DNA from 3 places in the Kitasatospora terrestris genome. Region 2 is predicted to be linked to each of the others. Evidence: riboswitches for the same ligand, from Rfam matches in the RefSeq annotation. Region 2 holds a riboswitch; each other region holds the start of a gene.
What was found. A riboswitch is a leader RNA that binds a small molecule or an ion and turns the genes downstream of it on or off. The one in region 2 is predicted to bind cobalamin.
Positions count from the first base shown of each region.

Region 1 (9,788 bases), 960 kb from region 2:
GCTGGACGACGGCCCGGACGCCACCCAGGAGGCGCTGATCGCGGTCTTCCGCAAGCTGCGCCAGCTCGACGACCCGGCCGCGCTGTTCGGCTGGGTCCGGGTGATCGCGGTGCGCGAGGCGGTCCGGCACGTCCGGCGCACCGCGCGCAGCGTCCCCAGCGAGCTGGCCGAGGTGCCCGCGCCGGGGGACCCGCAGCTCGCCGCCGACATCCGGGACGTCCTGGACCGGCTGACCCCCGAGCACCGGGCCGTGCTGGTCCTGCGCGACCTGGAGGGGCTGGACGAGCGGCAGACCGCCGACCTGCTCGGCGTGGCGGCCGGCACCGTGAAGTCGCGGCTCTCCCGGGCCCGGCTGAGCTTCCGAAGGGCGTGGCAGCAGTGACCGAACCGATGCACCCCGACTGGCCGGTCGCCGACTTCGACCCGGTGCGGCGGCTGCGCGTGCTGGCGGCCACCGTACCCGGTGCGAGCATCCACGAGGCGGTGCTGGCGGCGCCGTTCGAGCGGGTCTGGGAGGTGGCCACCGACCTGGAGGGGGCCCTGCCGCGCTGGCTGCCGGACATCCGCACCGTGCGCGCCAACGCCGACGCCACCGAGGCGCTGATCGTCGGCCACTCGCGCCTGCGGGCCCGGTTCGACGTCCGGCTGGAGCCGGGCTGGTGCCTGATGCAGAGCCGTTTCGTGCTCGGCGGGATGGCCGCCCGTCCCGACGGGGAGGGCACCCGCTTCGCCTTCCTGGGCACGCTGCGGCTGCCCGCGGCCGGGCTGCTCGCTCCCGCCCTCCGTCCGCTCGGGGGCCGTGCGCTGCGCCGCTTCGAGGCCCTGGTCGGTGAGCGGCGCTGACCCCCGAGGCCGTTGACGCTGCCATGCCATCGGCGGGAGGATGCCGCGACCGTCCCCAGCCAGGAAGGCCCGTCGTGGCATTACCGACCCTCGCCCAGCGCGCCGGCCGCGTCCTCGTGACCGCCGCGCTCGCCCTCGCCGCCGCCCTGGGCGGCGCGGCACCCGCCCACGCCGACTTCGGCACCGACTACCACGACCCCGTCACCGCGGCCAAGCCGCTGACCAGGCCGGACACCCGGTCCTGCACGGTCGAGGCGATGCACGACCGGCCGTTCCGCAGCGGCTACGGCAACCCGCCGGACACCCCGTACACCGCCACCGTCAGCCCGCCCGCCGACTGCCCCGGGCCGTGGTCGGCGGTCGTCCTCGACCTGCGCGGCTCGGTGGCGGGCCGTCAGTTCGACCGGCTGTTCACCGTCCGGATCGGCGGCGTCGAGGTCCTGCTCTCCTCCACCCCCGAGCCGTCCCGGGACGGCATCGAGTGGCACACCGAACACGACCTCACCCGGTACGCCGCACTGCTGGACCGCCCGCAGCCGTTCGCCTTCGACCTGGCCAACGTCGTCGACGACACCTACACCGGCGTCTTCACGATCACCGCCACCCTCACCTTCTACACCGCCTCGGCCGCGCACCCCGCCGCCCGCACCGCCGACCGGGTGCTCACCACCGCGCCGTTCGGCCTGACCCAGGCCGCCCCGGCGAGCTCCTCCGACCTGGTGTTCCCGCCCAACCTGGAACGGCTGACCGCCGAGGTGTACGCCCGCGGCGGCGGCGCCTGCGAGGAGTTCGCCTACGCCTCCGCCCCCGACGAGTTCGTCCGGGCCAACCCCGGCCTCGGCTGGTGCGGCAAGGGCCCGTTCCGCGAACTGCGGCTCTCCGTCGACGGCCGCACCGCCGGCGCCGTCCAGCCCTACCCGGTGATCTACACCGGCGGCTGGGACCCGCTGCTGTGGCGGCCCACCCAGGGCATCTTCGCCTTCGAGCTGCCCGCCTACCGCCTCGACCTCACCCCGTACGTCGGCCTGCTCACCGACGGCCGCCCGCACCGGATCGGCATCGAGGTCAACGCGGCCGAGAGCCAGTCCAACGACCTGTGGACCGGTCAGGTCAACCTGCTCGCCACCCTCGACCGGGGCAGCGCCCGCACCACCGGCGCGCTCACCGAGCACGCGGTCGCCGACCACGCCGCCGTCTCCACCGCCCTCACCGACCACGGCGGCGGCAGCGGGGACTGGCAGGTCACCGCCGCCCGGCACGACCTCGCCCGCGGCTGGGTGCAGACCTCGCACGGCCGGATCACCACCGAGGTCCGCGAGGACCTCGCCTTCACCTCCCGGCAGGCCCTGCGCGACAGCGGCAACGACCTCGTCCTGCACAACACCGCCGACCTCACCCACACCGTCGCCACCTGGGGCGGCGGCCCCCGGCGCACCACCACCGTGCACGAGAGCGAACCGCTCGACGTCACCTACCGCTACGCCCACGACGCCGCCGGCGGCAGCGACCAGCGCACCGCCATGGAGCTCGGCTACCACCGCGACACCACCGAGGCCACCGGCGCGCACGTGCTGACCCGCGCCACCGTCGACCACGTGCTGCGCCCCAGCGCCCACCGCGCCGACGGAACGGCCACCGTCCGCACCGGATCCTCGTACGAGGACTACCGCTCGACCGGCCCGGAGGGCCCGTACCACCGCACCATCACCACCCTCGACGGCTGGCTGACCTCGGACAATTTGACCGAGCGTTGACCGGATCGGGGGCGAGTCGTGGGGCATGTGGCTCCTAACCTCGCCGCATGCCCCCACAGCTCCGGCGGCCACCCGGGCCCGCACTGCCCGTCCTGCCCTACCGCAAGCCCACCCGCGGCCGCGACTACTGGGTCCTCGACGACGTCCTCCCCACCATCGACGAGATCCGCGCCCGCTGCCTGGCCAAGCAGGACTGGGACCTCGGCTACCCGCACAAGCCCGAAGCCTGGCCCGGCATGCGCGCCATGCCCGCCCTCGAACCCGACGAACTCGCCCACGTCGAGGCCCTGGTCGCCCGCACCGTCGGCGTCGACCGGGTCTGGGCCCTCGGGCAGGCCGAGGGCGGCACCTTCAACCACAACTGCGTCCAGGTCGTCGGCGAGGGCGAGAGCGAACCCCGCCCGCACACCGACTCCCGCGCCCTGTGCCGCTACGCCGCCGTCCTCTACCTCAACCCCGGCGTCCCCAAGCAGGCCGGCACCAGCTTCTACCGCCAGAGCCTCCCCGGCGGCCGCCTCGGCGGCAACGTCGTCCTGCCGCCGCACAACAACCTGGTCGAGGCGCTCGGCACCCGGTACGTCCCCGCCGACTCCTTCACCGAGGACTTCGCCGTCCCGCACCGCTACAACCGGCTGCTCCTCTACAGCGCCAACCTGATGCACACCGCCACCGGCTACTGGGGCAGCACCCTGGAGGACAAGCGGATGACCGCCGTCTTCTTCTGGATGGCGTAGCCGCGGGCCGTCCGACCCGGCAGGCACACCGGGCGGGTGAGGATCAGGACAGTGGCCTCCGGCCTGCGCGAGATGCAGCTCGACGGCGAGGAGCGGGACGCGGCGTACGCCGACCGCTTCGCCGCCGGCGAGTGCGAGGGCCTCCTGCTCGGCACCGCCGGGCCGGGCCGCGGCACGGTCGACATCGGGTTCGTCCGCGACGTGCCGGGCCTGCACTCCGTCCGCCTCGGCCCGGGCGTCGCCGACCCCGCCCCGGTGGGCGACTGCCCCGAGCTGACGCTGCTCCACATCGGCCTCGACCAGCGCGGCCGGGTCGACTTCTCCGGCCTCACCCGCCTCGCCGAGCTCCAGGCCCCGCCGCAGGTCGGGATCGAGACCGTCGCCGGCCTCCGCGAGGTCGCCGTCACCGGCTCCACCACCGTCACCGACGGCGACCTCCACCCCTTGGTCGACAACCCCGCCCTCACCGGTGTCCGGCTGGAGCGCGGCGCCCCGCACCACAGCCACCGTCCGCGGAGGTCCGCCGCGGCTGACCGGGTGATGCCTACGGTGGACCCCCGCGCCATGCCCGGAAGGACCGGGTGACCTCAGCTCTCCTCGTCCCGCCCCACCTGGTCACCGCGTCGGCGCCGGACCCGGTCGGTGATCCCGGTGGAGAGCTTCCCGGTCGCCGACCGGGCCCGGACAAAGGTGTCGATGCCGAGGCGCTTGGCCGCGTCGACACCTTCCGCCCCGGTCTCGAGCACCTTGTCGCGGGCCTCTGCTGCCGCGTCGGCCCAGCGACGGGCATCCAGGGCCCGACGGTCGCGGTCGATGCCGAGCCGGCCCTGGAACTCGACGACCGCGACGGCCACGTGGTTGCCGGCCTGCACCACGGCGGGGGCGGCGGCGGGGTGCAGCAGGACCTTGGTGTTGGCCGTGCCGACGGCGGCGTCGATGCGGCCCAGCAGTCGTTCGGTGCTCCGGGAGATGAGTTCCGTCCGGTTCTGCCGTGCGGTGCGGAGCGCGAGGCGGTGCAGTTCCAGCTCGTCTGGGTCGGTGTCCAGGACACGGTCGAGTTCGAGGACGGCGAGCGCATCGTTGAGTTGGAAGCAGCGGGCGAGCACGGCCAGCCACTCGCTGACGGTGGACTCGGCGTCCTTGGAAGTCTTGGCGAGTTCGCCGACCTTGGTCTTCTGCTCCATCTTCTCAGCGAGCGCGTCCAGTCGTCGTAGTGCGTAGGCCTGGGTCCGGGCGATGGTCGTGGAGGTGCCCTGCACCTTTGACCAGGTGACCTCGGAGACCCGCCCCACCTGGGCCCGGACGATCATGGCCTCGTCGATGACGATGCCCGCTCCGACCATGTCGGCGAGCACCGCGTCGTTCTGGGCACGGAGCACGTCGTCGACCTTCTCGTCGATCGTGGCGAGGTAGTCCGTGATCTCGTCCATGGTCTGTTGCATGGCGAGCTGCGCCATGAGCCCTGCGGCACCGGCCAGGACCGCAGGGTTGGTGAAGAAGGACCCGGGTGCTCTGACGATCTCGAGCAGTCCCTTCGTCTTGCCCCTGTCGGTCAGGACGGCGCGGCTGACTCCTTTCTCCGAGCCCTTCATCAGCGGGTACTTCTTGAGTGCCTGGGCGGACTTCTCGGTCAGTTTCACCCATCGGCCCGCGTTGGCGGCGATCTCGGACCTCGCCTGCGCGACGCCGGCCGCAGCGTTGACAGTCGGGCCGAGCCTGGGCAGTCCGAGGTCCTTCGAGGGCAGTCCCTCGGAGACGAGGAAGCGGTCGACGGCTGCGGGGTTCCCGATGACGGCCAGGCCGTCGCCGTCGCTGATCAGCTGTATCTCGTCGTCCATGGTCGGCTCCTGAGGCGGTTCTTCGCAGGTGGGGTCTTCGGTGGCACGCGCGGCAGCAGGGACGGCGGGCCTCTGCGGGCATGACGCTACCGCTGCCCGGCCCGGCCTGGGGACTCCCGGCAAAGGTCACGATGTGACGGACTCCCAGACGGCGGAGTCGTGGGCGAAGAACGCCCGCCGGGGGTCCAGTTCGGCGAGGCGATCGTGCCAGGTGGGACAGGGCGGGAGCGGCGGTTCGAGGCCGCCGAGCGTGGCATGGCGGGCGAGGTGGGCGGCGCCGTACTCGGCTGACGTGTCGTGGGCCTGGCCGGCCAGGACGGTGGTGCCGTCCGAGGTGGTGACGGCGAGGGACTGGTGGCCGGGGGTGTGGCCGGGGGTGGGGAGAACACGGATGCCGGGGAGGAGCTTCGCCTCGCCGTCGAGCTCCTGGTACGTCGCGCCGGGGAAGTCGACGCAGTGGTCGGCGGTGTAGCCGCCGCGGCGGGCGGTGGCGAGTTCGGCGGCCTGGACCAGGATCGGGATGCCGGGAAAAAGCGGGTTGCCGCCGCAGTGGTCGAAGTGCAGGTGGCAGTTGACGATCAGCGTGATGTCGGCGCGGGTCAGGCCGGCGCCGGCGAGGGCGGCGTCCAGGGGCCGGCGGTGCGGGCGGTAGTAGGCCTCGGTTTCGGGCCCGGCGTCGCCGATGCCGGTGTCGAAGAGGAGGACGCCATCGGGGTGGCGGACCGCGTAGGCGAGGACAGGTTCGACGCGGGGGTGGGAGCCGCCGGTCTCGGAGGAGGGGCGGACGAAGTACCCGAGGTCGAGGCGGTGGATCCGGATGCTCTGGTCCATCCCCTCATGGTGGCCCGGCCGCGGTCGGTAGCGCGGCGTGTCCGCCGACAGCGGACGTTCGGGGACGGAAGGACGGCGGGCGATGGTGGACGGTGCTCGGGGGATGGTGGATCGGCAGTTCGCCGCGTGCAACTCCCACGACCCGGAGACGTTCCTCGCCACCTACGCGGACGGCGTGCTGGTGAACCGCGGGATGGCAGCCGTTGGGAAGGCCGGGAGGCCCTGCGCGAGCCGTACGTACGACAGTTCGCGCAGGGCCGGTGCCGCGCCCGGATCACCGGACGGCTTGCCGAGGGCGACTGGGTCGTGGACCGGGAGGTCGCCGAGGGGGTGGCGGAGGAACCGGTGCGGGCCCCGGTGGCCCACCGGGTCCGGGACGGGTTGATCGAGCGGGTGGACTTCCTGGGCTGAACACCTGGGAGGGGTCAGCCGCGGGGGAGGACCAGGGACTGGACGGTCGGCAGCGAGCGCCAGTCGCTGGAGACGATGGAGGCGTGGGCGCCGGCGAGCTGCCGGGTGCGGGCGGTGGCCTGGTCGGCGGTGGGGGTGGTGCCGCTGATGGCGGGGGCGACGTTCTGCGCGTCGGTCATGGTGAGCAGGTAGTGCCGGGTGTCGTACCAGGAGGTGTCGACGGCGGTGTACGCGGAGGCGTCACCGTCGAAGACGACGAACCACGGGCGGACGTCGGCCTCGTAGGCCGAGCGCGGGTCGCCGCCGGCGGCGCCGTGGTAGGCGGGGAAGACCTGGGCCTGGCCGATCTTCCCGGTGGCCGAGAGGTCGCGCAGGTGGCGGCCGTACTCGACGTCGGTGTGCAGGGTGTCGAAGGGGTTGCCCTCCTCGAAGGAGCCCGGGATGACGTAGACCAGGGCGCGGCCGGCGAGGGCGGTGCGGCTGGGCCAGTTGCCGGCCCGGGTGGCTTCGTCGAGGGTGGCGTGGGCGCCGCCGCCGGGCTTGGCGAGCAGGTCCGCGGGGCGGAAGGCGGTGGAGCCGAGGTGGGCGGCGATCAGCGAGTCCAGCTGGGCGGGGCCCATGCCGCGGTTGGCGGCGAATCCGCCCTTGAGTTCGAGCTTGATGACGAGGGGGCCGCTGCCGGGGTGGGCGCCGAGCCAGACCCGGACGTCGTCGAGGCAGGTTTCGAGGTTCTTGTTGGCGCCGCCGGTGTAGAGCTGGGCGGGCGTGGTGGCGGTGACGCAGTTGTTGGCGTTGCCGAGCGGGTTGGAGTGGCTGACCTTCCACTCGGTGGTGACGGTGTCGGTCCAGGCGTCGAGCTCGATCATGCCGGTGCCGGTGTCGAGGCCCTGGGCGAGGTAGGGGAAGGCGGCGGGGTCGTAGGTGTTGTGCAGGCCGACCGTGGTCGCGGAGCCGAACGGCAGGTCGCCGGTCCCGGCGGCCCCGGCGGTGGTGCCGGGGGCCATGGTGAGGGCGAGGGCGGCTGCGGTGAGCAGTCCGGCGGCGATGGCGCGGCGTACGGTCACGGGTGTCTCCTCGTCAGGTGCCGGGCGGTGGCGGGGTTTTCCGCCGGGCGACCGCCGAGGAGAGCATGGAGGATCCGGGCGTCCTTCCGGTGTCATGACGAGGAAGACTGTCCGAATACAGCTACTCAGGAGTAGGGATCAGTCCCGTTCGCCCAGGACGCCGTGCGCGAGCACCTCGGCGACGGCGAGGTCGACCAGCCGGTAGCGCACCACCCGCCCGTCCCGCTCGCCGACGACCAGCCCGGCGGCCCGCAGCAGCCGCAGCGCCTGGGAGACCGCCGGGTCGCGCATGCCGGTGGCGATGGCGAGGTCGGTGACGGCGAGCGGGCCGGTCTCGTGCAGGGCGAGCAGCAGCGAGAGCCGTCCGGGGTCGGCGAGCAGGGAGAAGCGCTCGGCCCAGGACCGGACGTGCTCGGCGTCGCCGATCGCGGCGATCGCCTCGCACACCCGGTGGCCGTCGATGGGCCGGTGGGCGGCGCGGTCGGCCGGTACGAGGTGCATGGGGGCATTCTCGCAGGCGGTCCGGTGGTGATCTTCGCCACCCGTCACACCTGCGCAGCTGTGCAGGCTTGCAGCCGTCGATCCGTCAGCTCTAGGGTGGTCCAGCCGTGGTGTTCGGGAAGACCGGTGCAAGACCGGAGCGGCCCTCGCCACTGTGATCGGGGAATGTCCGTACCCCTCATCCGCCACTGGGCGCACCGCGCCTGGGAAGGCGGGGTACGGGCGCTCAGCACCCCGTCAGCCAGGAGACCGGCCACGGCAGCTCACGAAGTGATTCCACGAGGTGCTGGAGCGTGACCCGCAGATGAGCCTGCCCGAAACCGCCGTGCCCGCCGTGGCCGGTGCCCTTCCGTCCTTCCGCTGGCGCCGCGAGGACACCGTCCGCACGGCCGGTCTGATGGCCGTGATCGTGCTGATGCACGTGGCGGCCTTCGGCACCCTGTTCCTGCTGGTGGTGCCGGAGAAGTACGAGGTCGGCACCCAGGTGTTCGGGGTGGGCCTCGGCATCACCGCGTACACCCTGGGCATGCGGCACGCCTTCGACGCGGACCACATCGCGGTGATCGACAACACCACCCGCAAGCTGATGGCGGACGGCAAGCGGCCGGTGTCGGTGGGCTTCTGGTTCGCCCTCGGGCACTCCTCGATGGTGGTGCTCATGGCGGCCCTGGTGGCCGGCGGCGCCCAGCTCGCGGGCGTGCTGATGGACGACGAGTCCACCACCCACCAGGTGCTGGGCACCGTCGGCACCACCGCGTCGGGCGTCTTCCTCTACCTGATCGCCGCGCTGAACCTGGCCGCGCTGACCGGCATCCTGCGGGTGTTCCGGAAGATGCGCGAGGGCACGTACGACGAGAAGGAGCTGGAGAAGCACCTGGAGTCGCGCGGCCTGATGAACCGGATCCTCGGTCGGGCGACCCGCTCGATCACCCGCCCGGGGCAGATGTTCCCGGTCGGCATGGTGCTGGGCCTGGGCTTCGACACCGCCACCGAGGTGACGCTGATGGTGATGGCGGGCTCGGGCGCGGCGGCCGGCCTGCCCTGGTACGCGATCGTGTGCCTGCCGCTGCTGTTCGCCGCCGGGATGAGCCTGTTCGACACCCTGGACGGCACCTTCATGAACTTCGCCTACCAGTGGGCGTTCTCCAACCCGGTCCGCAAGGTGTTCTACAACCTGACCATCACCGGCCTGTCGATCGCCGTGGCGTTCGTGATCGGCACCATCGAACTGGTCGCGGTGCTGCACGAGAAGCTGGACCTGACCGACCCGGTGACCGGCTGGATCGCCGGACTGAGCCTGGACAACGTGGGCTTCGCGATCGTCGGCCTGTTCGTGGTGGTCTGGGCGGCGGCGATCGGCTACTGGCGCCTCGCCCGGGTGGAACAGCGCTGGACGGCCCGCGGCTGACGGTCCGTCGGCCGCGCACAGTCTCCGGCGCCGGGCTCCCGTGGGGGGAGGGCCCGGCGCCGGTCCGTCCCCCCGCCCGCCCCGCGGGCGGTCACGTCCCCGGCGGCTCGTCCTCGACCGGGCGGACCACCACATCGGTCGGTGTGCTGCCCTCTGGCATCGGGGCGGCGTACGCGCGCCGGGCGATCTCCACCGCGCGCTCGGGGCCCGCGCACTCGATCACCCAGTAGCCGGCGAGCACCGGCCGGTCCGCGCCGTAGGGGCGGTCGGAGACGGTCGGTGACCCGTCCGGACCGGCGGTGACCACGACCGCGCGGGCCGGCTCGGCCAGGCCCCGGGCGTCCACCAGCTCGCCGGCCTCGGACAGCTCCCGGTTGATCCCGTCCATGTGCTCGACCATCGCG
Region 1 covers NZ_BAABIS010000001.1:6,833,621-6,843,408, forward strand. The annotation lists gene ABEB06_RS31385 (RNA polymerase sigma factor) at 1-382, shown strand, start outside; gene ABEB06_RS31390 (SRPBCC family protein) at 379-843, shown strand; gene ABEB06_RS31395 (peptide-N4-asparagine amidase) at 918-2,597, shown strand; gene ABEB06_RS31400 (DUF6445 family protein) at 2,645-3,331, shown strand; gene ABEB06_RS31405 (hypothetical protein) at 3,368-3,916, shown strand; gene ABEB06_RS31410 (hypothetical protein) at 3,919-5,169, opposite strand; gene ABEB06_RS31415 (N-acyl homoserine lactonase family protein) at 5,296-6,000, opposite strand; gene ABEB06_RS31420 (phosphatidylinositol-specific phospholipase C domain-containing protein) at 6,426-7,475, opposite strand; gene ABEB06_RS31425 (ArsR/SmtB family transcription factor) at 7,614-7,976, opposite strand; cobalamin riboswitch at 8,068-8,248, shown strand; gene nicT (Nickel transporter NicT) at 8,281-9,384, shown strand; gene ABEB06_RS31435 (YciI family protein) at 9,476-9,788, opposite strand, start outside.
Region 1: linked by a shared signal. The riboswitch ahead of nicT (Nickel transporter NicT) and the one ahead of ABEB06_RS27000 (cobalamin biosynthesis protein) in region 2 are both predicted to bind cobalamin.

Region 2 (9,788 bases):
CCGTCGGCCCACTCCAGGGCGTAGTGGCCGGGGCGGACCGACTCCGGGCTGCGGGTGATGGTGACCCGGCCCGCGCCGAGGTCGTGGACGCGCAGCACCGCGGGCCCGGTCGGTCCGGCGGGGGCGGGCCTGACGACCCGGTCGGAGACCTTGCGTCCGAGCAGCAGGACCGCCGCTCCCGTTCCGACGGCAGCGGCGGCCACGACGGCGGCGGTACCCCAACGCATAGCGCTCCCCGGTGGGACGGAGGTGGACTGAGTACGGTCACCAGTCCACCCCGTTCGGCGGTGCGCTGCCAGCGGAAGCGGCCGTTGGGGCGTCAGCGGCCCTCCAGCAGCTCCCAGAAACGGGTCGCCGGCGGCACCTTCGGCGAGGGCGGCGCGGTGGCGCCCCAGTGGGTGGGGACGAGGTACTCGCTCTGCAGGGCCGCCAGCGCGGCCTCCAGCCGGCCGGGCCCGGCCGGGACGATCCGGGCGATCGCGGACAGCTGGGCCTGCCAGCGGCCGTCCACCGCCTTCTTGAGGAGCTGCTCCAGCTCGGCGGTCCGGCCGGTGACCCGGACCAGCTCGCGCAGGGTCAGCCGCAGGGCCTGGGCCAGCGCCCAGGTCTGGTCCTCGTCGCCGTTCCAGACCCCGGTGGCCTCGGCCTTCCGGTAGGCGGCCAGGGAGATGCCGATCCGCCGGGCGGTCTGCTCCTGCCCGAGCTCCCGGGCCACCCGGTGGTCCCGCAGCGTGGCGGGCGGCATGCCCATCAGACTGGCGGGCGGGCACCACAGGGCCCGCGCGAGGGCGACGAACTCCTCCTCGGTGGGCCGGATCTGTCCGCTCTCCCAGCCGAGCACGTGGCCGGGCAGCAGGCGGACGCCGTGGGCCGCCATGCCCTCGGCGACCTGGTCCGGGGTCAGGCCGAGGCCGGCGCGGTGCGCACGGGCGGCGGCCGGGGAGAACGGCACCGGGGCGGGGGCGGGCGGCTGTCGACGTCGCATGGCCCGAACGTACGGGCGCCACCGTCGGACCACCCAGCCGCTGAAGACACGAAGCGCAGGTCACCACCCCTGCCGGGAACTGGACGATCGTACGGACGCGGGGGGTGCGAACCGGCCGCCTACTCGGAGGTAGTGACGGCGGGTCGGTGTGACCGACCCCTCCGCGGGCTTGGTTGACTGCCGGTCCGACAGCGTGATGGGATCCTTGGGCCATTACGGAGGCATGCAGAGGAAGCCGGTGCGAGTCCGGCGCGGTCCCGCCACTGTCACCGGGGCGCGATGCGCGACCCCGGGAGCCACGACACTCTCGCCTCCGCTCTCGTCGATCCAGGGCGCGGACCCTGAGTGAGGACACGCACGCATGCGGGCTGCCCCGTACGTGCTGGGCGCCGTCGCGGGCTATCTCGCGGACGCGCGGCTCGGCGATCCCCGGCGCGGCCATCCGGTCGCCCTGTTCGGCAGTGCCGCGTCCCGCCTGGAGCGGGCGCTGTGGCGTGACCACCGGGGAGCCGGCGCGCTCTACACCGCCGCCTGCGTGGGGACGGTCGCGGCCGGCGCGCTGGCCGCCGAGCGGGCCCTGCGGCACCGGCCGGTCGGCCGGGCGGCCCTGGCGGCGGGGGCGGCGTTCACGGTGCTCGGCGGGACCTCGCTGACCCGGGAGGCGCGGACCGTCGGCCGGGCCCTGGAGTCGGGTGACCTCGCGGCGGCCCGGGAGCGGCTGCCGCACCTGTGCGGACGGGACCCGAGCGCGCTGGACGGGCAGCAGATCGCCCGCGCGGTGGTCGAGTCGGTGGCCGAGAACACCGCGGACGCGGTGGTCAACGCCCTGGTGTGGGGCGCGGTCGCGGGCGCGCCGGGCCTGCTGGCGTTCCGGGCGGTCAACACGCTGGACGCGATGGTCGGTCACAAGTCGCCGCGGCACCGCCGGTTCGGCTGGGCCTCCGCCCGCCTGGACGACGTCGCGGGCTGGCCGGGCGCCCGGCTGACCGCGCTGCTGACGGTCGCGGCCGCGCCGTCCCCGGCCGGCGCGTGGCGGGTCTGGCGGCGCGACGGCTCCTCGCACCCGAGCCCGAACGCGGGCCAGGCGGAGTCGGCGTTCGCGGGCGGGCTGGGCGTGCGGCTCGGCGGCACCCTCGCGTACGGCACCCGGGTCGAGCACCGGCCGGTGCTCGGCGGGGAGTTGCGGCCGGTGGCGGTCGCGGACATCGAACGGGCCTGCCGGCTGTCCCGGCGGGTCGGCGCCCTGGCGCTGGCGGTCACGGTCGGCGCACGGGCGCTGCTGAAGGGAGGCGGGCGTGGGTAACGCCCTGCTGGTCGCGGGAACGACCTCGGACGCGGGCAAGAGCGTGGTCACGGCGGGCATCTGCCGCTGGCTGGCCCGGCAGGGCGTGCGGGTGGCGCCGTTCAAGGCGCAGAACATGTCGCTGAACTCCTTCGTCACCGCCGACGGCGCGGAGATCGGCCGGGCGCAGGCCATGCAGGCGCAGGCCGCCCGGGTCGAGCCGGAGGCGGCGATGAACCCGGTGCTGCTCAAGCCCGGCGCGGACGCCCGCAGCCAGGTGGTGCTGCTCGGCAAGCCGGTCGCCGAGGTCGGCGCGCTGGACTACCGGGAGCGCAAGCCGTACCTGCTGGAGCGCTCGCTGGAGTGCCTGGCCGACCTGCGCGGCCGGTACGAGGTGGTGATCTGCGAGGGCGCCGGTTCGCCCGCCGAGATCAACCTGCGGGACCGGGACATCGCCAACATGGGCCTGGCCACGGCGGCGAAGCTGCCGGTGGTGGTGGTCGGCGACATCGACCGCGGCGGCGTCTTCGCCGCGATGTACGGGACGCTGGCGCTGCTGTCCGCACAGGACCAGGCGCTGGTGGCGGGCTGGTTCGTCAACAAGTTCCGCGGCGACGCGCGGCTGCTGGCGCCCGGCCTGGAGATGCTGCGCGAGCTGACCGGCCGTCCGGTGCTGGGCACGCTGCCGATGCTGAGCGGCCTGTGGCTGGACGCCGAGGACTCGCTGGACCTCACCACCGTGGTGGAGTCCGGCGCGAGCGCCGGACCGGTCGGCGCGGACGTGCTGCGGGTGGCCGTGGTGCGCTTCCCGCGGCTGTCGAACTTCACCGACCTGGACGCGCTGGCGCAGGAGCCGGGCGTGCTGGTCCGCTGGGCGACCCGCCCGGAGGAGCTGGCCGACGCCGACCTGGTGGTGCTGCCCGGCACCCGGGCCACCGTCGCGGACCTGGCGTGGCTGCGCGAGCGCGGCATGGAGGCGCCGCTCAAGGCACGGGCGGCGGCCGGACGGCCGGTGCTCGGCGTGTGCGGCGGCTACCAGATGCTCGGCCGGGAGATCGTCGACGAGGTGGAGTCCAGGACCGGCGGCGCCGAGGGACTCGGCCTGCTGCCGACCCGGGTGGTGTTCGGCCGGGAGAAGGTGCTGGCCCGCCCGGTCGGCGAGGCGTACGGGGAGCGGGTCGAGGGGTACGAGATCCACCACGGCGTGGTGACGGTCGACGACTCGGCGGAGGAGGCGTTCCTGGACGGGTGCCGGGTGGGCGCGGTGTGGGGCACGACCTGGCACGGCGCGCTGGAGAACGACGGCTTCCGCCGGGCGTTCCTGCGCGAGGTGGCGGCCGTCTCCGGCCGGGCGTTCGTGCCCGCGCCGGACGTCTCCTTCGCCGCCGCCCGCGAGGAGCGCCTCGACCGCCTCGGCGACCTGATCGAGGAGCACGCGGACACCGACGCGCTGTGGAAGCTGATCGAGGGCGGAGCGCCGGCCGGAATGCCGTTCGTGCCGCCAGGAGCCATTGGGGAGTCCGGCAAGTGACCGACGTCCGTTACCCGTTCACCGCGATCGTCGGAATGTCCGACCTGCGGCTGGGCCTGCTGCTCAACGCCGTCTCCCCCGCCGTCGGCGGCGTGCTGGTGCGCGGCGAGAAGGGCACCGCGAAGTCCACCATGGTGCGCGCGCTGGCCGGCCTGCTGCCGGAGATCGCCACCGTGCCCGGCTGCCGCTTCGCCTGCGACCCCGCCGCGCCCGACCCGCAGTGCCCCGACGGCCCGCACGACGCGGCCGCCGCCGACCTGCGGCCCGCCCAGCTGGTCGAACTGCCGGTCGGCGTCTCCGAGGACCGCGTGGTCGGCTCCCTCGACCTGGAGCGCGCGCTCGCCGAGGGCGTCAAGGCGTACGAGCCCGGCCTGCTGGCCAAGGCGCACCGCGGCGTGCTGTACATCGACGAGGTCAACCTGCTCCAGGACCACCTGGTCGACCTGCTGCTGGACGCGGCCGCGATGGGCCGCTCGTACGTCGAGCGCGAGGGCGTCTCGGTGCGGCACGCGGCCCGCTTCCTGCTGGTCGGCACGATGAACCCGGAGGAGGGCGAGCTGCGGCCGCAGCTGCTCGACCGCTTCGGCCTCACCGTGGAGATCGCCGCCACCCGGGACGCCGCCGAGCGCGCCGAGGTGGTCCGCCGCCGGCTCGCCTACGACGCCGACCCGGCCGGCTTCGCCGCGCGGTTCGCGGTGGAGGAGCGGGAGCTGGCGGAGCGGATCACCGCGGCCCGCGCGCTGCTGCCCTCGGTCGAGCTGACCGACGGCGCGCTGCGGCAGATCACCGCGGTGTGCGCCGCGTTCGAGGTGGACGGGCTGCGTGCGGACATCGTGATGGCCCGCACCGCCGTCGCGCTGGCCGCCTGGGCGGGCCGCACCGAGGTGCTGGAGGAGGACGTCCGCAAGGCCGCGCAGCTGGCGCTGCCGCACCGGCGGCGGCGCAACCCCTTCGACGCGCCCGGCCTGGACGAGGAGCAGCTCGACCGGACGCTCGCCGAGCACGCCCCCGAGCCGGAGGCCCCGGACAAGGACCCCGACGAGGGCCCCGAGGACGACGGGCCCGGCGACGGCGGCCCCGGCCCGGACGGCGGCGGCCCGGACGGCGGCGCGCCCGAGCCCGCGGACGCCCCGGACGGCTCCGCCGCGCCCGACCCGACCGCACCCGCCGACCCGACCGCGCCCGCCGAGCCCACCGCGCCCGGGGACGCCGTGCCGCCGCAGGGCCCCGGCCCCGGGCCGAAGGAGACCGCCCCGGTCGGCGCCGGCGACCCGTACCGGACCCGGCTGTTCAAGGTCGACGGCACCGGACGCGGCGCGCAGGGCCGCCGCTCCCCCGCCGAGACGGACGCCGGGCACACCATCCGCGCCCGCCGCCCGCAGGGCCGGCTCGCCCGGCTGCACCTGGCCGCCACCCTGCAGGCCGCCGCCCCGCACCAGGTGGCGCGCGGACGCGACGCCCGGGCCCTGGTGCTGCACAAGGACGACTTCCGCGAGCAGGTGCGGCGGGGCCGGGAGTCCAACCTGGTGCTGTTCGTGGTGGACGCCTCCGGCTCGATGGCGGCCCGGCAGCGGATGACCGCCGTCAAGGGCGCCGTGCTCTCCCTGCTGATGGACGCCTACCAGCGCCGCGACAAGATCGGCATGGTGACCTTCCGCGGCACCGGCGCCGACCTGGCGCTCCCGCCCACCTCCTCGGTGGAGGTCGGCGCCGCCCGCCTGGAACAGCTGCCCACCGGCGGGCGCACCCCGCTCGCCGCCGGGCTGCTGCGCGCCCACGAGGTGCTGCGGATCGAGCGGATGCGCGACCCGAACCGCCGCCCGCTGCTGGTCGTCGTCACCGACGGCCGGGCCACCGGCGGCCGCGACGCCCTCGCGCAGTCCCAGCGGGCGGCCGGGCTGCTCGCCGCCCAGGGCATCGCCTCCGTGGTGCTGGACTGCGAGTCCGGCCCGGTCCGGCTCGGCCTCGCCCGCACCCTGGCCGGCCACCTCGGCGCCACCGCCGTCACCCTGGACGAGCTGCGCGCCGAGGGCGTCGCCTCGCTCGTCCGCGACTCCCGCTCCGCCTCCTCCCACTCCTCCGCTCCGCGAAAGGCGGCCTGATCCGCTATGCCCAAGGGTGTTGCCGAGAACGTCCCCGACGACGGCCTGACGACCCGCCAGCGCCGCACGCTGCCGATCACCGCCGTGCACACCGGCCCCGGCAAGGGCAAGTCCACCGCCGCCTTCGGGATGGCGCTGCGGGCCTGGAACCAGGGCTGGCCGGTCGGGGTGTTCCAGTTCGTCAAGTCCGCCAAGTGGAAGGTCGGCGAGGAGAACGCGCTGCGCGTGCTCGGCGCCTCCGGCGAGGGCGGCACCGTCGACTGGCACAAGATGGGCTCCGGCTGGTCCTGGATCCAGCGCACCAGCGAGGCCGAGATGTCCAGCGAGGAAGCCGCCAAGGAGGGCTGGGAGCAGGTCAAGCGCGACCTCGCCGCCGAGACCTACCGCTTCTACGTGCTCGACGAGTTCACCTACCCGATGCACTGGGGGTGGATCGACGCCGACGAGGTGGTCGCCGTCCTCAAGGACCGCCCCGGCAGCCAGCACGTGGTGATCACCGGCCGGTACGCGCCCGAGGCGCTCACCGACTACGCCGACCTGGTCACCGAGATGACCAAGGTCAAGCACCCCATGGACGCCGGCCGCAAGGGCCAGCGCGGTATCGAGTGGTAGTTCGTTGAACCCGTTGAGCAGCATCCCCCGCCTCGTGATCGCCGCGCCCTCCTCCGGCGCGGGCAAGACCACCGTCGCCACCGGCCTGATGGCGGCCCTCCGTTCGCGCGGACTGGAGGTCTCGCCGCACAAGGTCGGCCCGGACTACATCGACCCCGGCTACCACGCGCTGGCCGCCGGCCGGCCCGGCCGCAACCTCGACGCCTACATGTGCGGGACCGAGCGGATCGCCCCGCTCTTCCTGCACGGCGCCGCGGGCGCCGACGTCGCCGTGGTCGAAGGGGTCATGGGCCTGTACGACGGAGCCGCCGGACAGGGCGAGTTGGCGTCCACCGCACAGGTCGCCAAGCTGCTCAGGGCCCCCGTGGTGCTGGTCGTCGACGCCTCCTCGCAGTCCCGCTCGGTCGCCGCCCTCGTCCACGGCTTCGCCTCCTGGGACCCGGAGGTGCGGATCGCCGGCGTCATCCTCAACCGGGTCGCCTCCGACCGGCACGAACACCTGCTGCGCGAAGCCCTGGAAGAAGGCTCCGGAGTCCCCGTGCTCGGCGCCGTCCGCCGCGCCGAACAGGTCGCCACCCCCTCCCGCCACCTCGGCCTGATCCCCGCCGTCGAACGCTCCGCCGAAGCCCTCCGCGCCGTTTCCGACATGGGCGAACTCATCGCCGCCTCCGTCGACCTGGACGCCGTCCTCGCCCTCGCCCGCACCGCGCCACCACTGGCCGCCCAGCCATGGGACCCGGCCGCCGAGGTCGAACCGCCCACCGGCCCCCGGCCCCGGATCGCCCTCGCCGGCGGCGCGGCGTTCTCCTTCTCCTACGCCGAGAACGCCGAACTGCTCACCGCCGCCGGCGCCGACGTCGTCACCTTCGACCCGCTGCGCGACACCGAACTGCCCGCCGAAACCGCGGCGTTGGTGATCGGCGGCGGCTTCCCCGAGCTCTACGTCGGTGAACTCAGCGAGAACGCGCCCCTGCGCGCCGCCATCGCCGAACTCGCCCGCTCCGGCGCGCCGGTGGTCGCCGAATGCGCCGGACTCCTCTACCTGGGACAGGAGTTGGACGGAAAGCCGATGTGCGGCGTGCTCGACACCACGGCCCGGATGAGCGGCCGGCTCACCCTCGGCTACCGCGAGGCCGTCGCCCTCGCCGACAGCCCGCTCGCCGCCACCGGCACCCGGGTGCGCGGCCACGAGTTCCACCGCACCGTCACCGACCCCGGCGCCGGCGACCACCCCGCCTGGGGCTGGCGCACCCCCACCGGCCCCGTCACCGAGGGCTTCACCCAGGGCGCCGTCCACGCCTCCTACCTCCACCTCCACTGGGCCGGCACCCCCCACACCGCCACCCGCCTCGTCCGAGCAGCGGCGGGAGGCTATGAGGGCTCGCCGTAGAGGACTGGCTTGATCGGACACTTCAGGCCGCCCGGCGTGTTGATGCCCGCGTACCCGGCGCCGGTGACCGTGCGCCAGCCCTGGGAGTCGCAGTTGACGGGCGACAGGTGGACGTACTGGTACCCGGACACGTCCGGCAGCCGGGCGGTCAGTTCGAACGGCTTGCCGCCCGGTCGGCTGATCACCGTCTCCGCTGTGCCGCCGTTGACCTGGTAGTGGACGCGGTAGCGCCACTGGCAGTACGAACGGCTCGCGGTGGCCGTGATCAGGAACGCCACGCTCTCGTTGCGGTCGAGCGTGATGACCTTGGCCTCGGCACCCGTGAAGAACGGCTGCGCCGGCTTCCCGTCGGCGCCCGGAGCGCTCACGGTCAGCTTGGGTGCCGGGGAATCGATCACCGTGTCCAGCGTGATCACATCCTCGCCACCCTGCGGGTGCGCAACGATCAGGCTGCCGGGCAGCGGCGCCGTACAGCCCTCGGCCTCGAACTCAGGAACGATGTCCGTGATCCGCACCTGCTGGCTGGCCCGGCCCCTGAGCGTGATCATCCATTCCGAGCGCCCCACGTCGACCACATCGGCCGAGCGCTGCACGGCGCCGGTTCTGAATGACGCCGCCAGTTGCCCGTCCGGGTCGTGGCGAGACAGGAACTCACCGAGGTCTCGGACGTTCCTGACCTCGACGACCTGGATCGCGTTCTGCGGCGAGATCCGGTCGGGCAGGCTGTCGAGCGACAGGACGGTCTTCGCGGTGTCGACCAGCGTGTCCTGGAAGGTCACCGCCGCCGCGGCGAGGACGACGCCGGCGACCCAGCTCACCGGGCTCCTGGCGGCCCGCATCCAACGGCCCGCCCCGGCGTGCTCGGAGGGCTCGGCCGCCTCCGTCTCGGCGGGGGCCCCGACGGCCGCCGCGCTCTCCTCCGGAGCGGGTGCCGAGGCGCTCCCGCTCTCCTCCACCGGCTCGCCGCCAGACGTGCTCCGCCGCCTCGACGCGCGCTCCCCGAGCCTGCGCAACCGTTCCGCCCCCATGTCCCCGTCCTCCGTGTCGTCCTCCGGCTACGTACCGTACCGGCGGCGCCGGAGCACCGCCGTCATGCCCGCGAGGGCCAGGCCGGGAGCCCATCCCCAGACCGTGCCGAACCGCAGCGCCCGGCTGCCCGCCACCTCGAAGGCTGAGAGCTCGTGCGACCAGACGATCGGAGTGAGCGGACCGAACACCCAGACTTCCGCGGCCGCGGCGGCGAGGGACGCCAGGACGGTCACGCCCCAGCACTCCAGGATCAGCCGCGCGAGTGTCAGCCCGTCCACCCGGGCGGCGATCAGGCCCAATCCGACGGCGAGCAGCAGGAGCAGGACCGCGAAGACGCCGAGGGTGGCGAGCCACCCGGCGGTGGTCTCGGTGCGCAGCGGCCGCAGGCGCAGCGCCGGGTAGAGGACCCCGGCCAGCCGCCCGATCCACGGCGGAGGGAGGTACGGTCTCCACAGGTCGGGGTCGAAGGTGACCGACGTGTGGTCCATCCGCCGTACCTCGCCGTGCTGCAGGAGGCGGCCGCCCAGCAGGCCCAGCAGCAGGACGGGCAGCAGCGCGGCACTGACCGCGTCGCGGCGGTCGCGCCAGGACGCAGCGGGCACCCGTGGCGCGTCGTCCACCCGCTGCCCCAGGGACGCCAGCACCTCACGGACCGTCCGGTGACGGCTCATCAGCCACACCAGGAGGTACGAAGGCACCGCGAGCCAGCAGGTGACCAGCGCGAAGGCCAGCGGCGCCGCCGGTACCCGGCCCAGGTCGAGGCCCATCCTCTCGAACCGCTCCGCCGGCGACGACGTCACGCTCGGTTCCAGCGCGACCCGCAGCAGGTCGGCCGCCCCGGCGGCGAGCAGGACCGC
Region 2 covers NZ_BAABIS010000001.1:5,872,627-5,882,414, reverse strand. The annotation lists gene ABEB06_RS27010 (alpha/beta hydrolase) at 1-227, opposite strand, end outside; gene ABEB06_RS27005 (helix-turn-helix domain-containing protein) at 320-985, opposite strand; cobalamin riboswitch at 1,188-1,314, shown strand; gene ABEB06_RS27000 (cobalamin biosynthesis protein) at 1,347-2,288, shown strand; gene ABEB06_RS26995 (cobyric acid synthase) at 2,281-3,798, shown strand; gene ABEB06_RS26990 (putative cobaltochelatase) at 3,834-5,900, shown strand; gene cobO (cob(I)yrinic acid a,c-diamide adenosyltransferase) at 5,907-6,512, shown strand; gene ABEB06_RS26980 (cobyrinic acid a,c-diamide synthase CobB) at 6,526-7,902, shown strand; gene ABEB06_RS26975 (hypothetical protein) at 7,884-8,720, opposite strand; gene ABEB06_RS26970 (hypothetical protein) at 8,958-9,788, opposite strand, start outside.

Region 3 (9,788 bases), 730 kb from region 2:
TGGAACTGCCGAAGACCGAGGTGGCCGCCGAGTCGGCGCCCAGCATCACCACCGACGCGCCGCACGAGCGCGCGTGGTTCCCGCCGTACCTCGCCCCGGCGAAGTAGCGGCACCGGCGGCGGGCCGGTCACCCCGGGCGACCGGGGTGACCGGCCCGCCGTCCGCGCGCAGCCAGGTCCGCACTCCGATCCCATGAGGTGAAGCCTTGCCGTCCTCCGCACCGATCGACCGCATCCTCGGCACGGACCCGCAGTTCGGGGACAGCGCCGCCATCGAGGCCAGGAACATCGCCCGGTTCCGGCTCGGTCTGACCGTCCTCGCCCGCCGCTTCCCCGAGGCGGCCGACCGCTTCGAGCGGCTGGGCCGGGAGGCCGACCCGGTGCTCCGCCCGTTCCTCTACGACCCGGTGCTGCGCAACGCCTTCGAGGACGACCTGGTCGCGCTGGAGAACCACCGGCAGGACCCGAGTGAGCTGGCCGCCCACCTGGGCGCGGCCGACCTGGACGCCGCCGACGGGCTCGGCCCGTGCGAGCGGCTGATGGACCCGCGCCACCGCCCCTGGCCCGGCCGCGGCGTCGGCTGGGTGTGGACCGACGTCCGCCCCGGCACCGGCGCACTGCCGCTCGCCGCCCGGCTGGAGGAGCTCTGCGCGGGCACCTTCGCCGACCTGCGCGGCGCCCGCCGGGTCAGCCCCGACGAGAAGGCCGTCACGGGTCTGACCCGGGGCGCCGAACTGCTCGCCGAACTCCTGCCGCACTCCGGGGCCGGCGTCTTCCCGCACATCTCGCTGGTGGGCCTGGCCCGCGGCGAGACCGACGACGGCGAGCTGTACTCGCTCTCCGGCGGCGACCCGCTGCCCTCGGCGCTGTTCATCGCGCCGGAGCACCTGGACGACCCGTGGGCGACCGCCGAGATCCTGCTCCACGAGGGCCTGCACCTCAAGCAGTTCGACGTGCTGCGCACCGGCTCGCTGGTCGCCGACCCCGGCCACCAGGTGGAGATCCCGTGGCGGCTGTCACCCTGGTCGCTGACCCGGGTGCTGGCGGCGCTGCACGTCTACGCCCACATGGTGCTGTTCTTCGCGGCCGCCGCCGAGGCGCCGGCCGGGCTGCGCGAGCGCTTCGGCGAGCCGCCCGTCACCGAGGACGTCGGCGTGCCCACCCCCGGCAGCCGGGCCGCGCTGGAGGGCGGGTTCACCACCAGCGCCCAGCGGGCCACCTACCTCGGGTACCAGGCGCTCCAGGTGCACGGCGGGGCGCTGACCCCGGCCGGGCGGCGGTTCGTCGAGTGGCTGCTGGACGCGGTCGCGCCGCTGGTGCCCGCGGTGCGGACCCCCGAGCCGGCCGCCGACGGCCGCGCCGACGCGCCGGCCGCCGACCGCTCCGGCGAGCCGCCCGCGCCGGAGCCGCGCGGCTACCGCAAGGTCGAGCCGGTGGCGGTCTGCGCACTGCCCGAACAGCGTCAACTGCTGGCGTACGCGCCCGGGCCGGCCAGGTTCCACTGGTTGAACGAGCACGCCTGGCTGATCTACGCGCTCTGCGACGGCAGCCCCCTGGGCGCGATCGAGGAGCGGTACGCCGCGCAACTGGGCACGGTGGACCGGCGCCTGGCAGCCGGACTGGCCGGCCTGGTGGCGGCCGGGCTCGTCGCCCCGGTCGGCGACTGAGGGGCCGCGCCACCACCTGGCGGATCCGGCACACGGAAGTTCGAGTGCGGTGCATCCTGGTAGTCCTTGAACCGGGCACGACCGGGATGCCCCCGGGACGCCCGGCTGCGACACCCGGTGGAGGGGAACCCTGCATGACCGTCCTGTCTGACCTACCGGCCCCGGCCGCCACCGCGGCCGGGCCGGCCGGACCCGAGCAGCACCGGACCACCCGTCTCGGACTGCTCGGCCCGCTCCGACTGTGCCGCCAGGGCACCGAGATCGCCGTCCCGGCACCCAAGCACCGCGCCCTGCTGGCCCTGCTGGCGATCAACGCCAACCGGCCCGTCCAGGTCGACCGCATCATCGGCGAACTGTGGCAGGACCGCGAACCCAAGACCGCCCGCAAGACCCTGCAGGGCTACGTCTGGCGGCTGCGCACCCTGCTCGGACCCGGCGCGCTGCACACCACCGGCAACGGGTACGAACTGCGCGCCGCCGCCGACGCGATCGACGCGGTGCGCTTCGGGATGCTCGCCGAGCGGGGCCGGGCCGAGCTGCTGGCCGGCCGGCCCGAGCAGGCGGCGCGCCTGCTGCGCCCGGCCCTGGGCCTGTGGCGCGGCCCGGCGCTGGCCGACGTGCCGGTGGCGCCCGGCGCGTACGCGTACGCCAGCCGGCTGGAGGAGGAGCGGCTGACCGCCACCGAGTGGCTCATCGAGGCGGAGCTGGCGCTCGGCCGGCACGCCGAGGCGGTGCCGGTGCTGCGTGAGCTGGTGGTCGGGCAGCCGCTGCGCGAGGGGCTGCGGGCGCAGCTGATGCTGGCGCTGTTCCGCAGCGGCCGGCAGGCGGAGGCGCTGGCCGAGTACGGCGAGCTGCGGGCCCTGCTGCGGGAGGAACAGGGGCTGGACCCGGGCCGTGCGGTGTCCGAGCTCCAGGCCCGGATCCTGGCCGGCGACGCGGGGCTGGAGAACGGCTGAGGGGGGTGCCGCCCGCGGGCGGCACCCCCCTCGGGGTCGGGCAGGGGCCCGTCGCCTAGAAGTCGTCGTCGAAGGAGACCGAGCCCTCGACGGCGACCTGGTAGGCGGAGACCCGGCGCTCGAAGAAGTTGGTCAGCTCCTGGACGTTCTGCAGCTCCATGAACCCGAACGGGTTGGTCGAGCCGTACCGGATCGGCAGGCCGAGCCGGGCCAGGCGCTGGTCGGCCACCGCCTGCAGGTACTCGCGCATCGACTCGGTGTTCATGCCGGGCAGGCCCTCGCCGCACAGGTCGCGGGCGAACTGGAGCTCGGCCTCGACGGCCTCCTCCAGCATCTCGGTGACCTGCTTGGCCATCTCGTCGTCGAAGAGGTCGGGCTCCTCCTCGCGGACGGTGTCCACCACCGAGAACGCGAAGTCCATGTGCATGGACTCGTCACGGAACACCCAGTTGGTGCCGGTGGCCAGGCCGTGCAGCAGGCCGCGGCTGCGGAACCAGTACACGTACGCGAAGGCGCCGTAGAAGAACAGGCCCTCGACGCAGGCCGCGAAGCAGATCAGGTTCAGGAGGAACGCCCGGCGGTCCTCCTTGGTGCGCAGCGAGTCGATGTGGTCGACCGCGTTCATGTACTTGAAGCAGAACTGCGCCTTCTGGTGGATGGAGGGGATGTTCTCCACCGCGGCGAAGGCCGCGTTGCGGTCCTCCGGGTCGGGCAGGTAGGTGTCGAGCAGCGTCAGGTAGAACTGGACGTGCACGGCCTCCTCGAACAGCTGGCGCGACAGGTACAGCCGCGCCTCCGGGGAGTTGATGTGCTTGTAGAGGCTCAGCACCACGTTGTTGGCGACGATCGAGTCACCGGTCGCGAAGAAGGCGACCAGCCGGCCGATCATGTGCCGCTCGCCCTCGCTCAGCTTGGCGAGGTCGGCGACGTCGGAGTGCAGGTCCACCTCCTCGACGGTCCAGGTGTTCTTGATCGCGTCCCGGTACCGGTCGTAGAACGACGGGTAGCGCATCGGACGGAGGGTCAGCTCGAAGCCCGGGTCGAGCAGCATCTTGCGGTTCTCGGTGCTCATCACTGGCAGGCCTCGCAGGACTCGGGGTTCTCCAGCGAGCAGGCGATGGCGTCCTGCTCCTCCTGGGAGAGGGTCGGGGTGTTGACGGGCTGCGGCGCGGCGGTGCGGGCGGCGCCGGAGGCGGCCTGGGCGATCCGGGTGGCCGGGCGCGAGCGCAGGTAGTAGGTGGTCTTCAGACCGACCTTCCACGCGTAGGCGTACATCGAGCTGAGCTTGCCGATGGTCGGCGCCGCCATGAAGAGGTTCAGCGACTGGCTCTGGTCGATGTACGGCATGCGGGCCGCGGCCAGGTCGATCAGCGCGCGCTGGGGCAGCTCCCACGCCGTGCGGTACAGCGAGCGGACCTCCTGCGGCAGCCAGTTCAGCTCCTGGACGGAGCCGTTGGCGTCGCGCAGCGCGTCCCGGGTCTGCTGGTCCCAGACGCCGAGCTCCTTGAGCTCGCGCACCAGGTACGGGTTGACCTGGAGGAACTCGCCGGACAGCGTCTCGCGCTTGAACAGGTTGGAGACCTGCGGCTCGATGCACTCGTAGACGCCGGCGATCGAGGCGATGGTCGCGGTCGGCGCGATCGCCAGCAGCAGCGAGTTGCGCAGGCCGGTGGTGGCGATCCGGGCGCGCAGCGCCTCCCAGCGGCCGGCCCACTGCGGGGCGGCGGTCGGGAAGTGGTCGATGTGCAGCTCGCCGCGGGCGGCGCGGGTCTCGCCGTACGCCTCGTGGCGGCCGAACTGCTCGGCCAGGTCCGCGGAGCGCTCGTAGGCGGTGAGCATGATGCGCTCGGAGATCAGGGTGGAGAGGGTCTTCGCGTCGGCGGAGTCGAAGTCGATCCGCAGCTGGAAGAAGACGTCCTGCAGGCCCATCACGCCGAGGCCCACCGGCCGCCAGCGGGAGTTGGAGGTGCCGGCCTCGGTGGTCGGGTAGAAGTTGATGTCGATGACCCGGTCCAGGAAGGTCACCGCGGTGCGCACGGTGGCGTCCAGGCGGTCCCAGTCCATCGCGTTCACCAGGTCGGCGGCGGTGGCGCCGGCGGCGACGTGGGCACCGAGGTTGACCGAGCCGAGGTTGCAGACCGCGGTCTCGGAGTCGTCGGTGACCTCCAGGATCTCGGTGCACAGGTTGGAGGAGTGCACCGTGCGGCCCGGCAGCGCGGTCTGGTTGGCGGCCCGGTTGGAGGCGTCCTTGAAGGTCATCCAGCCGTTGCCGGTCTGCGCCAGGGTGCGCATCATCCGGGCGTACAGGGTCTGCGCCGGGATGGTGCGGACGGCCTTGCCGGCCTGCTCGGCCTTGCGGTACGCCTCGTCGAAGTCGGCGCCCCACAGGTCGACCAGCTCGGGGACGTCGGCGGGGGAGAACAGCGACCACTCCTGGTCGGCGTTGACCCGGCGCATGAACTCGTCCGGGATCCAGTGCGCCAGGTTGAGGTTGTGGGTCCGGCGGGCCTCCTCGCCGGTGTTGTCGCGCAGCTCCAGGAACTCCTCGATGTCCGCGTGCCAGGTCTCCAGGTAGACGCAGGCCGCGCCCTTGCGGCGGCCGCCCTGGTTGACGGCGGCGACCGAGGCGTCCAGGGTGCGCAGGAACGGCACGATGCCGTTGGACTTGCCGTTGGTGCCGCGGATCAGCGAACCGCGCGAGCGGATCCGGGAGTAGGACAGGCCGATGCCGCCGGCGTGCTTGGACAGCCGGGCGATCTGCGCGTAGCGGTTGTAGATCGAGTCCAGGTTGTCCAGCGGCGAGTCCAGCAGGTAGCAGGAGGACATCTGCGGGTGCTTGGTGCCGGAGTTGAACAGCGTCGGGGAGCTGGTCAGGTACTCCAGACGGCTCATCAGGGTGTAGAGCTCGGCCACCTCGGCGACCGACTCCTCGGTGTCGCCGACCGCCAGGCCCGCCGCCACGCGGAGCAGGAAGTGCTGCGGGGTCTCGACGACCTTGCGGGTGATCGGGTGGCGCAGCAGGTAGCGGGACTGCACGGTGCGCAGGCCGAAGTACTCGAAGCGGTCGTCGCCCTGCTGGTCGATCAGCGCGTCGAAGGCGTCCGCGTGCTTCGCGACGAAGGCCGCGGTGACGTCGCCGATCAGGCCCTCGGCGTGGCCGACGGCGATCGAGGCGGCGAAGGAGACGGCGCCCTGGGAGACCGCCTCGTCCTGGATCTCCAGGGCGAGCAGGCGGGCCGCGAGCTTCGAGTACTGCGGGTCCTCGGCGATCATCGACGCGGCGGCCTCCACGGCCAGCCCGCGCAGCTCGGCGAAGTCCGAACCGGCGTGGCGGCCGCGCAGCGCGGCGGCGGCGACGTGGCCGGGGTCCACCTGGGGGAGGTCGGTGCTGCGGTCGGTGAGCAGCCGAAGCAGTTCTGCCCCGGGGTCGGTGAAGGCGATGGGGGCACCTCCCGGCCCAAGGCTGGGGGAGGATCCCTGGGCGGGCAGGGTGACTGAGGCAGCGACGGTCAAGGCGCACTCTCTCCTGTGGCGGCAGCGGACGGTACGAACCCGGACGCGCGCACAGGCAGGGGAGGAGGGCACGCCGAAACGCTTCAAGCGCGCGAAGATCCACCCCCGGCCCGCCCACGAGGCCCGGACGGCACAGCTGTGCACCGAGGCGTCTGCGGGGAAGCCGTGTGCACACCGTCGGCAGGTCCTCGGACTGTGCGGGCCGGGGTACGCCGAGCCCGCTCACCGTTGCGGGGCAGTCCCGGACTCGCACCGGGTTCCCCTGCGTTCGACAGCGAGAGTGAGCATACATGTAGTGGCGCGGGGAGCTGGAAGCCCCAGATGTAGTGTCGGCGTGTCGTGTCCGTGCGGTGTCCGTGCGGTCGCGCGGAGCCACCCTACGACCCGTCAGAAGGCCAACGCGTACACCAGGAGGTCGATTCCGGGCCGCGGCTCCCAGTCCCGGGAAGGGGTCCGGACGAAGCCCAGGCGCTCGTACAGGCGGTGCGCGGCGGTCATCGCGGGCCGGGTGGAGAACGCCATCCCGGCCAGCCCCAGCTCGCGGCTGCGGTCCATCGCCGCCCGCACCAGCGCCTCGCCGACCCCGCGCCCGCGGGCGGCCGCGCCGACCGCGAGCATCCGGATCTCGCCCTCCTCGGGTCGGGCGATGTCGGCCCACTCGGTGCCGCCGACCGCGAAGGTCACGCAGCCGAGCACTCTCCCGTCCGCGGCGTCGACCGCGACGAGGAGCTCGGCCTCCGCGCTGCGCCGGACGGTGTCGCGCAGGAGCCGGACGTAGTCGCCGTCCGCAGGGGTGTGGCCGTCGCCGACGAACGCCTCGACGGTGACGTCACCCGCGGCGACGAGGTCCTCGGGGCGGGCGCGGCGGATGACGGTGTCCATCCGGACAGTCTGCCGGAAGGGCCGTGCAGCCGGTCGGGGAGGGCCGGGTCCACCGGGTAGCCGCCCGGGCGGTGCCAGTTGTCCCGGCCGTGCCGGCCGGTGCGCTCCAGGTCGCGGCCGACCAGGGCGCCGAGCAGTCCGAAGGTGCCGATGATGCCCATCAGGGCGAGCGCTGAGGTCATGCCCCCCACTCTCCCGGGGTGCCGACCGCCCCACGAGTGGCAGAAACGCACACTTGCCGAAAGATCCTGCCAGCGGCATCCTGGAGCCATGCTGAAGAACGTCGTCGCCGTGGTCCTGGAAGAGGTCCACCCCTTCGAACTCGGGGTCGCCTGCGAGGTCTTCGGCCTCGACCGCGGCGAGGAGGGCCTGCCGGTCTACGACTTCGCCCTGGTCGGCGACCGGCCCGGCCCGATGCGCACCCACGCGGGCTTCACCGTCGACGTCCCGCACGGCCCCGAGCGGATCGCGCAGGCCGACCTGGTCGTCGCCACCGCCACCGGGGTCCGCGACAGCTACCCGGAGCCGCTGCTGGAGGCGCTGCGCGCGGCCCACGACCGCGGCGCGTACCTGCTCTCCATCTGCAGCGGCAGCTTCCTGCTCGGCGCCGCCGGGCTGCTGGACGGCCGGCGCTCCACCACCCACTGGAAGCACGCCGAGACCATGGCCCGGCGCTTCCCGCTCACCACCGTCGAGCCCGACGTGCTCTACGTCGACGACGACCCGGTGATCACCTCCGCCGGCACGGCCGCCGGGATCGACGCCTGCCTGCACCTGGTCCGCAAGGTGCAGGGCGCCGAGGTCGCCCGCGGCATCGCCCGGCGGATGGTGGTCGCCCCGCACCGGGACGGCGGCCAGGCCCAGTTCATCAACCGGCCGCTGCCCGAGGCGGACGGCGAGTCGCTCGGCCCGGTGCTCGAATGGATGCGGCAGCACCTCGACGAGGAGACCACCGTCGACCGGCTGGCCGCCCTCGCCCACATGTCGCCGCGCACCTTCGCCCGCCGCTTCCAGCAGGAGACCGGCACCACCCCGCACCGCTGGCTCACCGGGCAGCGCATCCTGCACGCCCAGCGGCTGCTGGAGTCCACCGCCGAGCCGATCGACGCGATCGCCTCCCGCAGCGGCTTCGGCAACGCCGCCACGCTCCGCCACCACTTCGGCCGCCGCCTCGGCACCACCCCGCAGGCGTACCGGAGGGCCTTCGCGGGCGCCTGAGCGCTCAGAGGTGGTCGGTGCCGTTCCAGCCGTCGGGGAGGAGGCGGCCGGCCTGCGGGCGCCAGAGGCTGGTGGAGCAGTTGGCGACCGGCGGCAGGGCCAGCAGGTCGGGCTCGGAGAGGCGGTCGAGGACGTGCCGCAGCATCAGCACGGTGCAGTCGTGCGCGACCAGCAGGACCGGCCGGCCGGCCTCCTCCTCGCAGACGTCCCGCAGCACGCTGCGCACCCTCAGCGCCACGTCCAGCCAGGACTCCCCGCCCGGCGGCCGGTAGTACAGCTCGCCCATCTTGCGGCGCCGGGCCGCCTCCGCCGGGTGCTCCTTCTCGATCGCCGCCTTGGTCAGCATCTCCAGCACCCCGAGCTCCCGGTCGCGCAGCCGCTCGTCGTAGCGGACCGGCAGCGCCACCGGCACCGCGCCGAGCCCGGAGGCCTGGGCGAGCGCGATCCGGGCGGTCTCGGCGGTGCGCACGTACGGGGAGCACCAGACCGAGCGCGGCCGGTCGGCCGGCGGCAGGGCGGCCCACCAGCGGCCGAGCGCCTGGGCCTGGGCCTGGCCGTGCATCGAGAGCGGGATGTCGGCGTCTCTGCTCCCGATCGGGACGGTCAGGGCGCCGGACGCGTCCGCGTTCCGGAACTCGACGTTGGCCACGGACTCGCCGTGCCTGGTGGCGATGAGCACCGAGGGCAGCAGGGCGCCGCCCTGGTGCGTGCGGTGCCCGTTGGAGATGGTGGTGACGTCTGCCATGGCCGCGACTCCCCGTTCTCGTCATAACAAATGATCGCGCCGTCACTCCAGTGTTGACCGGAGTGACGGCGCGATCACAGGGCGCACGGCGCTCGGCCGCGCGCCCCGGGTGACTCAGTGCGCCGCAGCGGGCTGCGGAGCGTCCTTCAGGGCCTCGTCGCCGGCGTCCGCGCTGTAGTCCGCGGTGGCGGTCTCGTCGAGCCCCTCGGGGGCCTTCACGGCCTTCAGCACCAGCGTCAGCGCGACGGCCACCAGCACGTTGAGCACGAAGGCGGTCAGGCCGATGTAGCCGATCTGCCCGATCACCGGGATCTCGGCCGAGTTGCCGCCGAAGTGCTTGGTGGCCGGCGAGGAGATCCCGTACGCCTTCCAGGTGCCGTACGCCATGCCGACCGCCCAGCCGGCCAGCAGCGCCCAGCGGTGGAACCACCGGGTGAACAGGCCCGCCACGATGGAGACCGCGGTCTGCAGGATCCACAGGCCGCCCAGCAGCTGCAGGTTGATCGCGGCCTGCTTGTCCATCAGCAGCACGAAGACCAGCGCGCCGACCTTCACCAGCAGCGAGGCGACCTTGGCCACCTTGGTCTCGTCCGCCGGGGTGGCCGCCGGGTTCAGGAACTCCTTGTACACGTTGCGGGTGAACAGGTTGGCCGCCGCGATCGACATGATCGCGGCCGGCACCAGCGCGCCGATGCCGATCGCCGCGAACGCCACACCGGTGAACCAGTCCGGGAACATGTTCTCGAACAGCTGCGGCACCGCCAGCTGGTTGTTGTAGCCCTTCACGCCCTTGCCCACGCCCGCCGCG
Region 3 covers NZ_BAABIS010000001.1:5,140,387-5,150,174, forward strand. The annotation lists gene ABEB06_RS23755 (hypothetical protein) at 1-107, shown strand, start outside; gene ABEB06_RS23760 (aKG-HExxH-type peptide beta-hydroxylase) at 206-1,666, shown strand; gene ABEB06_RS23765 (AfsR/SARP family transcriptional regulator) at 1,801-2,622, shown strand; gene ABEB06_RS23770 (ribonucleotide-diphosphate reductase subunit beta) at 2,678-3,694, opposite strand; gene ABEB06_RS23775 (ribonucleoside-diphosphate reductase subunit alpha) at 3,694-6,135, opposite strand; cobalamin riboswitch at 6,298-6,429, opposite strand; gene ABEB06_RS23780 (GNAT family N-acetyltransferase) at 6,523-7,017, opposite strand; gene ABEB06_RS23785 (helix-turn-helix domain-containing protein) at 7,288-8,235, shown strand; gene ABEB06_RS23790 (histidine phosphatase family protein) at 8,240-8,980, opposite strand; gene mctP (monocarboxylate uptake permease MctP) at 9,095-9,788, opposite strand, start outside.
Region 3: linked by a shared signal. The riboswitch ahead of ABEB06_RS23775 (ribonucleoside-diphosphate reductase subunit alpha) and the one ahead of ABEB06_RS27000 (cobalamin biosynthesis protein) in region 2 are both predicted to bind cobalamin.